DNA from 2 places in the Fructilactobacillus ixorae genome. Region 2 is predicted to be linked to the other one. Evidence: a T-box and tRNA genes for the amino acid it is inferred to sense, from the RefSeq annotation. Region 2 holds a T-box; the other holds one or more tRNA genes.
The links. A T-box is a leader RNA that pairs with one kind of tRNA and senses whether it is charged. The one in region 2 lies ahead of M8332_RS02530 (valine--tRNA ligase), so its partner is inferred to be a tRNA-Val.

Region 1: it encodes a tRNA-Val, which carries the amino acid that the T-box ahead of M8332_RS02530 (valine--tRNA ligase) is inferred to sense. The anticodon was not compared.

What each region holds. Positions count from the first base shown of each region.
Region 1 covers NZ_CP097478.1:943,348-946,730, reverse strand. Annotated here, with positions in the region: rRNA gene M8332_RS04725 (23S ribosomal RNA) at 1-1,411, shown strand, start outside; rRNA gene rrf (5S ribosomal RNA) at 1,481-1,597, shown strand; tRNA gene M8332_RS04715 (tRNA-Val) at 1,604-1,676, shown strand; tRNA gene M8332_RS04710 (tRNA-Lys) at 1,681-1,753, shown strand; tRNA gene M8332_RS04705 (tRNA-Thr) at 1,776-1,848, shown strand; tRNA gene M8332_RS04700 (tRNA-Gly) at 1,853-1,924, shown strand; tRNA gene M8332_RS04695 (tRNA-Leu) at 1,939-2,024, shown strand; tRNA gene M8332_RS04690 (tRNA-Arg) at 2,030-2,103, shown strand; tRNA gene M8332_RS04685 (tRNA-Pro) at 2,109-2,182, shown strand; tRNA gene M8332_RS04680 (tRNA-Met) at 2,227-2,300, shown strand; tRNA gene M8332_RS04675 (tRNA-Ile) at 2,310-2,384, shown strand; tRNA gene M8332_RS04670 (tRNA-Ser) at 2,444-2,533, shown strand; tRNA gene M8332_RS04665 (tRNA-Met) at 2,544-2,617, shown strand; tRNA gene M8332_RS04660 (tRNA-Asp) at 2,622-2,696, shown strand; tRNA gene M8332_RS04655 (tRNA-Phe) at 2,705-2,777, shown strand; tRNA gene M8332_RS04650 (tRNA-Gly) at 2,804-2,874, shown strand; tRNA gene M8332_RS04645 (tRNA-Ile) at 2,883-2,957, shown strand; tRNA gene M8332_RS04640 (tRNA-Ser) at 2,961-3,048, shown strand; tRNA gene M8332_RS04635 (tRNA-Glu) at 3,057-3,128, shown strand; tRNA gene M8332_RS04630 (tRNA-Met) at 3,142-3,215, shown strand; tRNA gene M8332_RS04625 (tRNA-Asp) at 3,220-3,294, shown strand; gene M8332_RS04620 (hypothetical protein) at 3,331-3,383, opposite strand, start outside.
Region 2 covers NZ_CP097478.1:533,423-536,805, forward strand. Annotated here, with positions in the region: gene thiI (tRNA uracil 4-sulfurtransferase ThiI) at 1-683, shown strand, start outside; gene tpx (thiol peroxidase) at 717-1,211, shown strand; T-box leader at 1,270-1,473, shown strand; gene M8332_RS02530 (valine--tRNA ligase) at 1,528-3,383, shown strand, end outside.

The DNA of each region.
Region 1 (3,383 bases), 410 kb from region 2:
ATGTTCAAATCGTAAGTCAGGTGAGGAGTGAAATGCTTCTGACCGGGTTGACAAGCGATGATGAGGATCGAAATTAAAGTAGAGAAGGAACCGATGTCACGCTGCCGAGAAAAGCTTCTAGTTAGTAATTAACTACCCGTACCGCAAACCGACACAGGTAGTCGAGGAGAGTATCCTCAGGTGAGCGAGAGAACTCTCGTTAAGGAACTCGGCAAAATGACCCCGTAACTTCGGAAGAAGGGGTGCTGACCGTCAGGTCAGCCGCAGTGAAGAGACTCAAACGACTGTTTATCAAAAACACAGGTTTATGCAAAATCGTAAGATGAAGTATATGGGCTGACGCCTGCCCGGTGCTGGAAGGTTAAGTGGAAAGGTTAGCTTCGGCGACGCCTCGAAATGAAGCCCCAGTAAACGGCGGCCGTAACTATAACGGTCCTAAGGTAGCGAAATTCCTTGTCGGGTAAGTTCCGACCCGCACGAAAGGCGTAACGATTTGAGTACTGTCTCAACGAGAGACTCGGTGAAATTAAGATACCTGTGAAGAAGCAGGTTACCCGCGACAGGACGGAAAGACCCCATGGAGCTTTACTGTAGCTTGATATTGGGTGTTTACATAGCTTGTACAGGATAGGTAGGAGCCATTGAAACCGGGACGCTAGTCTCGGTGGAGGCACCCGTGGGATACTACCCTGGCTATGTGAACACTCTAACCCTGAGCACTTAGCGTGCTCGGAGACAGTGTCTGGTTGGCAGTTTGACTGGGGCGGTCGCCTCCTAAATAGTAACGGAGGCGCTCAAAGGTTTGCTTAGAATGGTTGGAAATCATTCTGTAAGTGTAAAGGCAGAAGCAAGCTTGACTGCGAGACTGACTAGTCGAGCAGGGACGAAAGTCGGACTTAGTGATCCGGTGGTACCGTATGGAAGGGCCATCGCTCAACGGATAAAAGCTACCCTGGGGATAACAGGCTTATCTCCCCCAAGAGTTCACATCGACGGGGAGGTTTGGCACCTCGATGTCGGCTCATCGCATCCTGGGGCTGTAGTTGGTCCCAAGGGTTGGGCTGTTCGCCCATTAAAGCGGTACGCGAGCTGGGTTCAGAACGTCGTGAGACAGTTCGGTCCCTATCCGTCGCGGGCGCAGGAAATTTGCGAGGAGCTGTCCCTAGTACGAGAGGACCGGGATGGACATACCGCTGGTGTATCAGTTGCGCCGCCCGGCGCATTGCTGAGTAGCTATGTATGGATGAGATAAACGCTGAAAGCATCTAAGTGTGAAACTCGCCTCAAGATGAGATTTCCCATTCCTATATGGAAGTAAGACTCCTGAAAGATGATCAGGTCGATAGGTTAGAAGTGGAAGCGTAGTGATACGTGAAGCGGACTAATACTAATCAGTCGAGGACTTAACCAAAGAAGTGCAATGGTGACTCAGCAGGAAATAATATTAGCTAGTTTTGAGGGAACGAAGTTCACTCAGTCGTGTGGTGGCGATAGCCTAAAGGATACACCTGTTCCCATGCCGAACACAGTAGTTAAGCTTTAGCACGCCAAAAGTAGTTGGGGGATCGCCCCCTGCGAGGATAGGACGTTGCCACGCGGTTTTGGAAGATTAGCTCAGCTGGGAGAGCATCTGCCTTACAAGCAGGAGGTCACAGGTTCGATCCCTGTATCTTCCATATTGAGCCGTTAGCTCAGTCGGTAGAGCATCTGACTTTTAATCAGAGGGTCGGCAGTTCGAACCTGCCACGGCTCATTATTTTAATAGTTATGCATATGCCGACTTAGCTCAGTTGGCAGAGCACCTGTCTTGTAAACAGGGGGTCGGAGGTTCGAATCCTCTAGTCGGCATTATGCGGAAGTAGTTCAGTGGTAGAACGCCACCTTGCCATGGTGGAGGTCGCGGGTTCGAATCCCGTCTTCCGCTTTGTACCACCTTTTGCCGGGGTGGCGGAATTGGCAGACGCACAGGACTTAAAATCCTGCGGTCAGTAATGACCGTACCGGTTCGATCCCGGTCCTCGGCATTTATGCACCTATAGCGCAATTGGATAGAGTGTCTGACTACGAATCAGAAGGTTGCAGGTTCGACTCCTGCTAGGTGCATTTTTCGGGAAGTAGCTCAGCTTGGTAGAGCACCTGGTTTGGGACCAGGGGGTCGCAGGTTCGAATCCTGTCTTCCCGATTAGATATTTTAATATCTATTTTAGGTAATGATTACCTATCAATCGCGGTGTAGCTCAGCTGGCTAGAGCGTTCGGTTCATACCCGAGAGGTCGGGGGTTCGATTCCCTCCGCCGCGATTAGGTCTTGGATCTTTAGCTCAGTTGGTTTAGAGCAGACGGCTCATAACCGTCCGGTCGTAGGTTCGAGTCCTACAAGATCCATTGGTCAAGATTAACTTGACGGCCGTATTTTTCGTGTGTTATAATTGCTTTTGTTTGATGGAGGATTACCCAAGTCTGGCTGAAGGGAACGGTCTTGAAAACCGTCAGGCGAGTCAAATCGCGCGAGAGTTCGAATCTCTCATCCTCCTTTTTAATTATCGCGGGGTAGAGCAGTCTGGTAGCTCGTCGGGCTCATAACCCGGAGGTCGTTGGTTCAAATCCAGCCCCCGCAATTTTGGTCCGTTGGTCCAGTCGGTTTAAGACGCCTGCCTGTCACGCAGGAGATCACGAGTTCGAGTCTCGTACGGACCGCTTACCATGGCTCGGTAGCTCAGTTGGTAGAGCAACGGATTGAAGCTCCGTGTGTCGGCAGTTCGATTCTGTCCCGCGCCACTTGTTTCATTATTTTAATATGTTATGCGGGTGTAGTTTAGTGGTAAAACCATAGCCTTCCAAGCTATTGTCGCGAGTTCGATTCTCGTCACCCGCTTTTGTTTTGGGCCTATAGCTCAGCTGGTTTAGAGCGCACGCCTGATAAGCGTGAGGTCGGTGGTTCGAGTCCACTTAGGCCCATATGGAGAAGTACTCAAGTGGCTGAAGAGGCGCCCCTGCTAAGGGTGTAGGTCGCGTAAGCGGCGCGAGAGTTCGAATCTCTCCTTCTCCGTTTTTTATGACCCGTTGGTCAAGTGGTTAAGACACTGCCCTTTCACGGCAGTAACATGGGTTCGAATCCCGTACGGGTCATTTTTTTAATTATCGCGGGGTAGAGCAGTCTGGTAGCTCGTCGGGCTCATAACCCGGAGGTCGTTGGTTCAAATCCAGCCCCCGCAATTTTGGTCCGTTGGTCCAGTCGGTTTAAGACGCCTGCCTGTCACGCAGGAGATCACGAGTTCGAGTCTCGTACGGACCGTCCAAAAAGAGAGATGAATTACTTCATCTCTCTTTTTTATGCTTTTGGTTGAAACCGTTGGTACCCGACTTCGTGATAGTCGGCTCCAA
Region 2 (3,383 bases):
GGGCCACGATGATGTTGTCTGGCGGGATCGATTCTCCAGTAGCAGCCTACATGGCGATGAAACGGGGTGTTAAAGTGGATATGATTCACTTTTTCAGTCCCCCATACACGAGCCAACAAGCGCTTGCAAAGGCCAAGGATCTGGCAGCAAAACTAGCCGCCTTTGGAGGCACGATTGATTTTATCCAAGTCCCCTTTACCAAAGTTCAAGAAACCGTGAAGGAACAGGTGCCCGAGGGGTATCTGATGACGATTCAGCGTCGGATGATGTTGCGGTTGGCGGCTGCCATTACGCTGGACCGGCACTGCAACGGGGTCTTTACGGGAGAATCGCTGGGACAAGTAGCTTCACAGACGTTGGAAAGCATGCGCGTAATTAACGACGTCACTTCGTTACCAGTTTTACGCCCGTTATTATCGCTGGATAAAACGGAAATTATTAAAATTGCTAGAGACATTGATACTTATGATTTATCCATCATGCCCTTTGAAGATTGCTGTACGATTTTCACGCCGCCCACCCCAAAGACCAAACCCGATCTAGAAAAAACCCGAAACTTTGAGCAATTAATTGACGTCGATGGGTTGATGAATGAGGCACTGGCCGGGATTGAGGTTACCAAGATTAACGTTGGAGATGACTACCTCAACGCCCAAGAAGACGTGTTTGCTGAACTACTATAAAAGTCAGTGAGAACACAACCAGGAGGAATAACCATGCAAGTGAAGTTAATGGCGCAAACGGTATCGTTATTAGGAACCCCACCCGCTGTGGGGGATTTATTGCCCGATTTTACGGTGATTAATGATCAGGGCCAACCAGTTACTGCACCAGATTTACTAGGCAAGCTTATGGTGCTGTGTGCAGTTCCAGATTTGAATACGGACGTTTGTAGTCTAGAAACCAAAAAATTTAACCAGCAGGCAGATCAATTTCCAAAGGCCCGGTTTGTAACGATCTCCAACAATCGGCTCGCGGAACAAACCGATTGGTGTGCGGCTGAGGGCGTGCAAAACCTGGAGATTTTGTCAGATGAACCGGGCTCGTTCGGTAAGGCAACCGGGTTATACATTCCCAGCTTTAAACGCCTGGCGCGGGCGGTGTTTGTGGTAAATGCCGAAGGGCAGATTACCTACGAAGAAGTGTTAGCACAGGTTGCCTCCGAGCCGGATTATGCCGCTGCCGTAAACGCGTTACAACAACTGTACTAGGCTGCGTTTAAAAGTAGTTGACGAATTTGGGAAAGTTAAGTATATTATGGAACGAATACTAAATGCAGTGAGCAAGAGGCAGTCTGCGTCGTCATTTGTAGGGAGAGAACGCTAGTGAGAAGTTCTTAATGACTGGAGACTGTGTAGCTTGGGAGCAGGGATAGCAACTTTGGTTGGTATCAACGGGTGCCACCGTTATTGGTTTAAGTTGGGATTAGATCATAATCCAATTTAGGTGGTACCGCGAGCATTCGTCCTATTGTAGGGACGGGTGCTTTTTTTGTAACTCGGAAAGATCAATAAATGAGGTGATTGCATGGACAAGCAAACAGCAGAAGCAACAACTGAGATGTCAACGAAATTTGATCCCCATGCCGTAGAGCATGGGATGTACCAAAAATGGGTTGACGAGGGCGTTTTTAAACCCAGTGGTGACCAACAGGCCCAACCCTATTCAATCGTGTTGCCCCCACCAAACGTGACGGGTAAGCTCCATTTAGGGCACGCGTGGAATACGACCTTGCAGGATATGTTAATCCGGCAAAAGCGGATGGAAGGCTACGATACCCTGTGGCTGCCGGGCATGGATCATGCGGGGATTGCCACTCAAGCTAAAGTGGAGGCCATGTTACGGGAGAAAGGGATTTCTCGCTATGACCTTGGTCGTGAACGGTTCATCCAACAGGTTTGGGAGTGGAAGGATAAGTTTGCTGCTACGATTCACGAACAATGGGCGAAGCTCGGCCTCTCACTTGATTACGATCGCGAAACTTTTACCCTCGATGACGGGGTTTCAAAGGCCGTACGCAAGGTGTTCGTAGACCTCTACAATCAAGGACTGATTTATCGGGCTAAATACATCATTAACTGGGATCCCCAAGCGCGAACGGCTTTGTCAGACATTGAGGTTGAACACCAAGATGATCAGGGCGCGTTTTACCACGTTAAGTACCAATTTACTGGGGACACGACCTTTAATGGCAAGGACTACATTGAAATCGCCACCACGCGGCCAGAAACCATGTTTGGGGACGTAGCGGTCGCCGTTAATCCAAGTGATGAGCGGTACCAGGAGCTCGTAGGTAAAACGGTAATCGTCCCATTAGTTAACCGAGAAATTCACATTATTGCTGATCATTACGTTGATCCGGAGTTTGGGACGGGAATGGTTAAAATCACGCCGGCTCACGATCCCAATGACTTTAAAGTTGGAAAGCGCCACGATTTAGCCGAAATTAACACGATGAATGAGGATGCCTCGCTCAACGAAAACGCTGGCAAATACGAGGGAATGGACCGGTTTGTTGCGCGTGAAGCGATTGCCAAGGACTTGGAAGCTGAAGGAGCAATGTTGCGGGTAGAACCAATCGTGCACTCGGTTGGCCACTCCGAACGGACTGGAGTGCAGGTGGAATCCCGGCTTTCAACCCAGTGGTTTGTTAAAATGAAGCCCCTGGCAGAAGCCGCGTTGAAAAACCAACAGACTGATGATGCCGTTAACTTCGTACCTGAACGCTTTGAAAAGACCTTTAGTCGGTGGATGGAAGACGTCCACGATTGGGTAATTTCGCGGCAGTTGTGGTGGGGACATCGGATTCCTGCTTGGTATCACAAAGAAACCGGGGAAATGTATGTTGGTGAAACAGCCCCGAAGGATCCGGAAAACTGGGTTCAGGATCCGGATGTGTTGGATACCTGGTTCTCGTCTGGATTATGGCCCTTTACGACGATGGGCTGGCCGGATACTGATGCTCCCGATTTTAAACGGTACTTCCCGACATCAACGATGGTCACGGGGTATGACTTGGTGTTCTTCTGGATTTCCCGGATGATTTTCTTGAGTCTCCACTTTACGGCCCGGCGGCCGTTCAAGGACGTGCTGTTGCACGGCCTTATTCGGGATGAACAGGGTCGGAAAATGAGTAAGTCCCTCGGAAACGGAATTGATCCCATGGATGTGATTGACCAGTACGGGGCGGATGCCCTCCGGTGGTCTCTATCAACGGGAACGACTCCCGGACAGGACGAACGGTTCAGTTACGATAAGATGGACGGCTCGTGGAAATTTGTGAATAAAATTTGGAACGCCAGTCGATACGTGATTATGAACCTAGGTGAGATGACCAAGCCGACCCTCCCATCCGCTTCCGAATGGAATCTGGCGGACCGGTG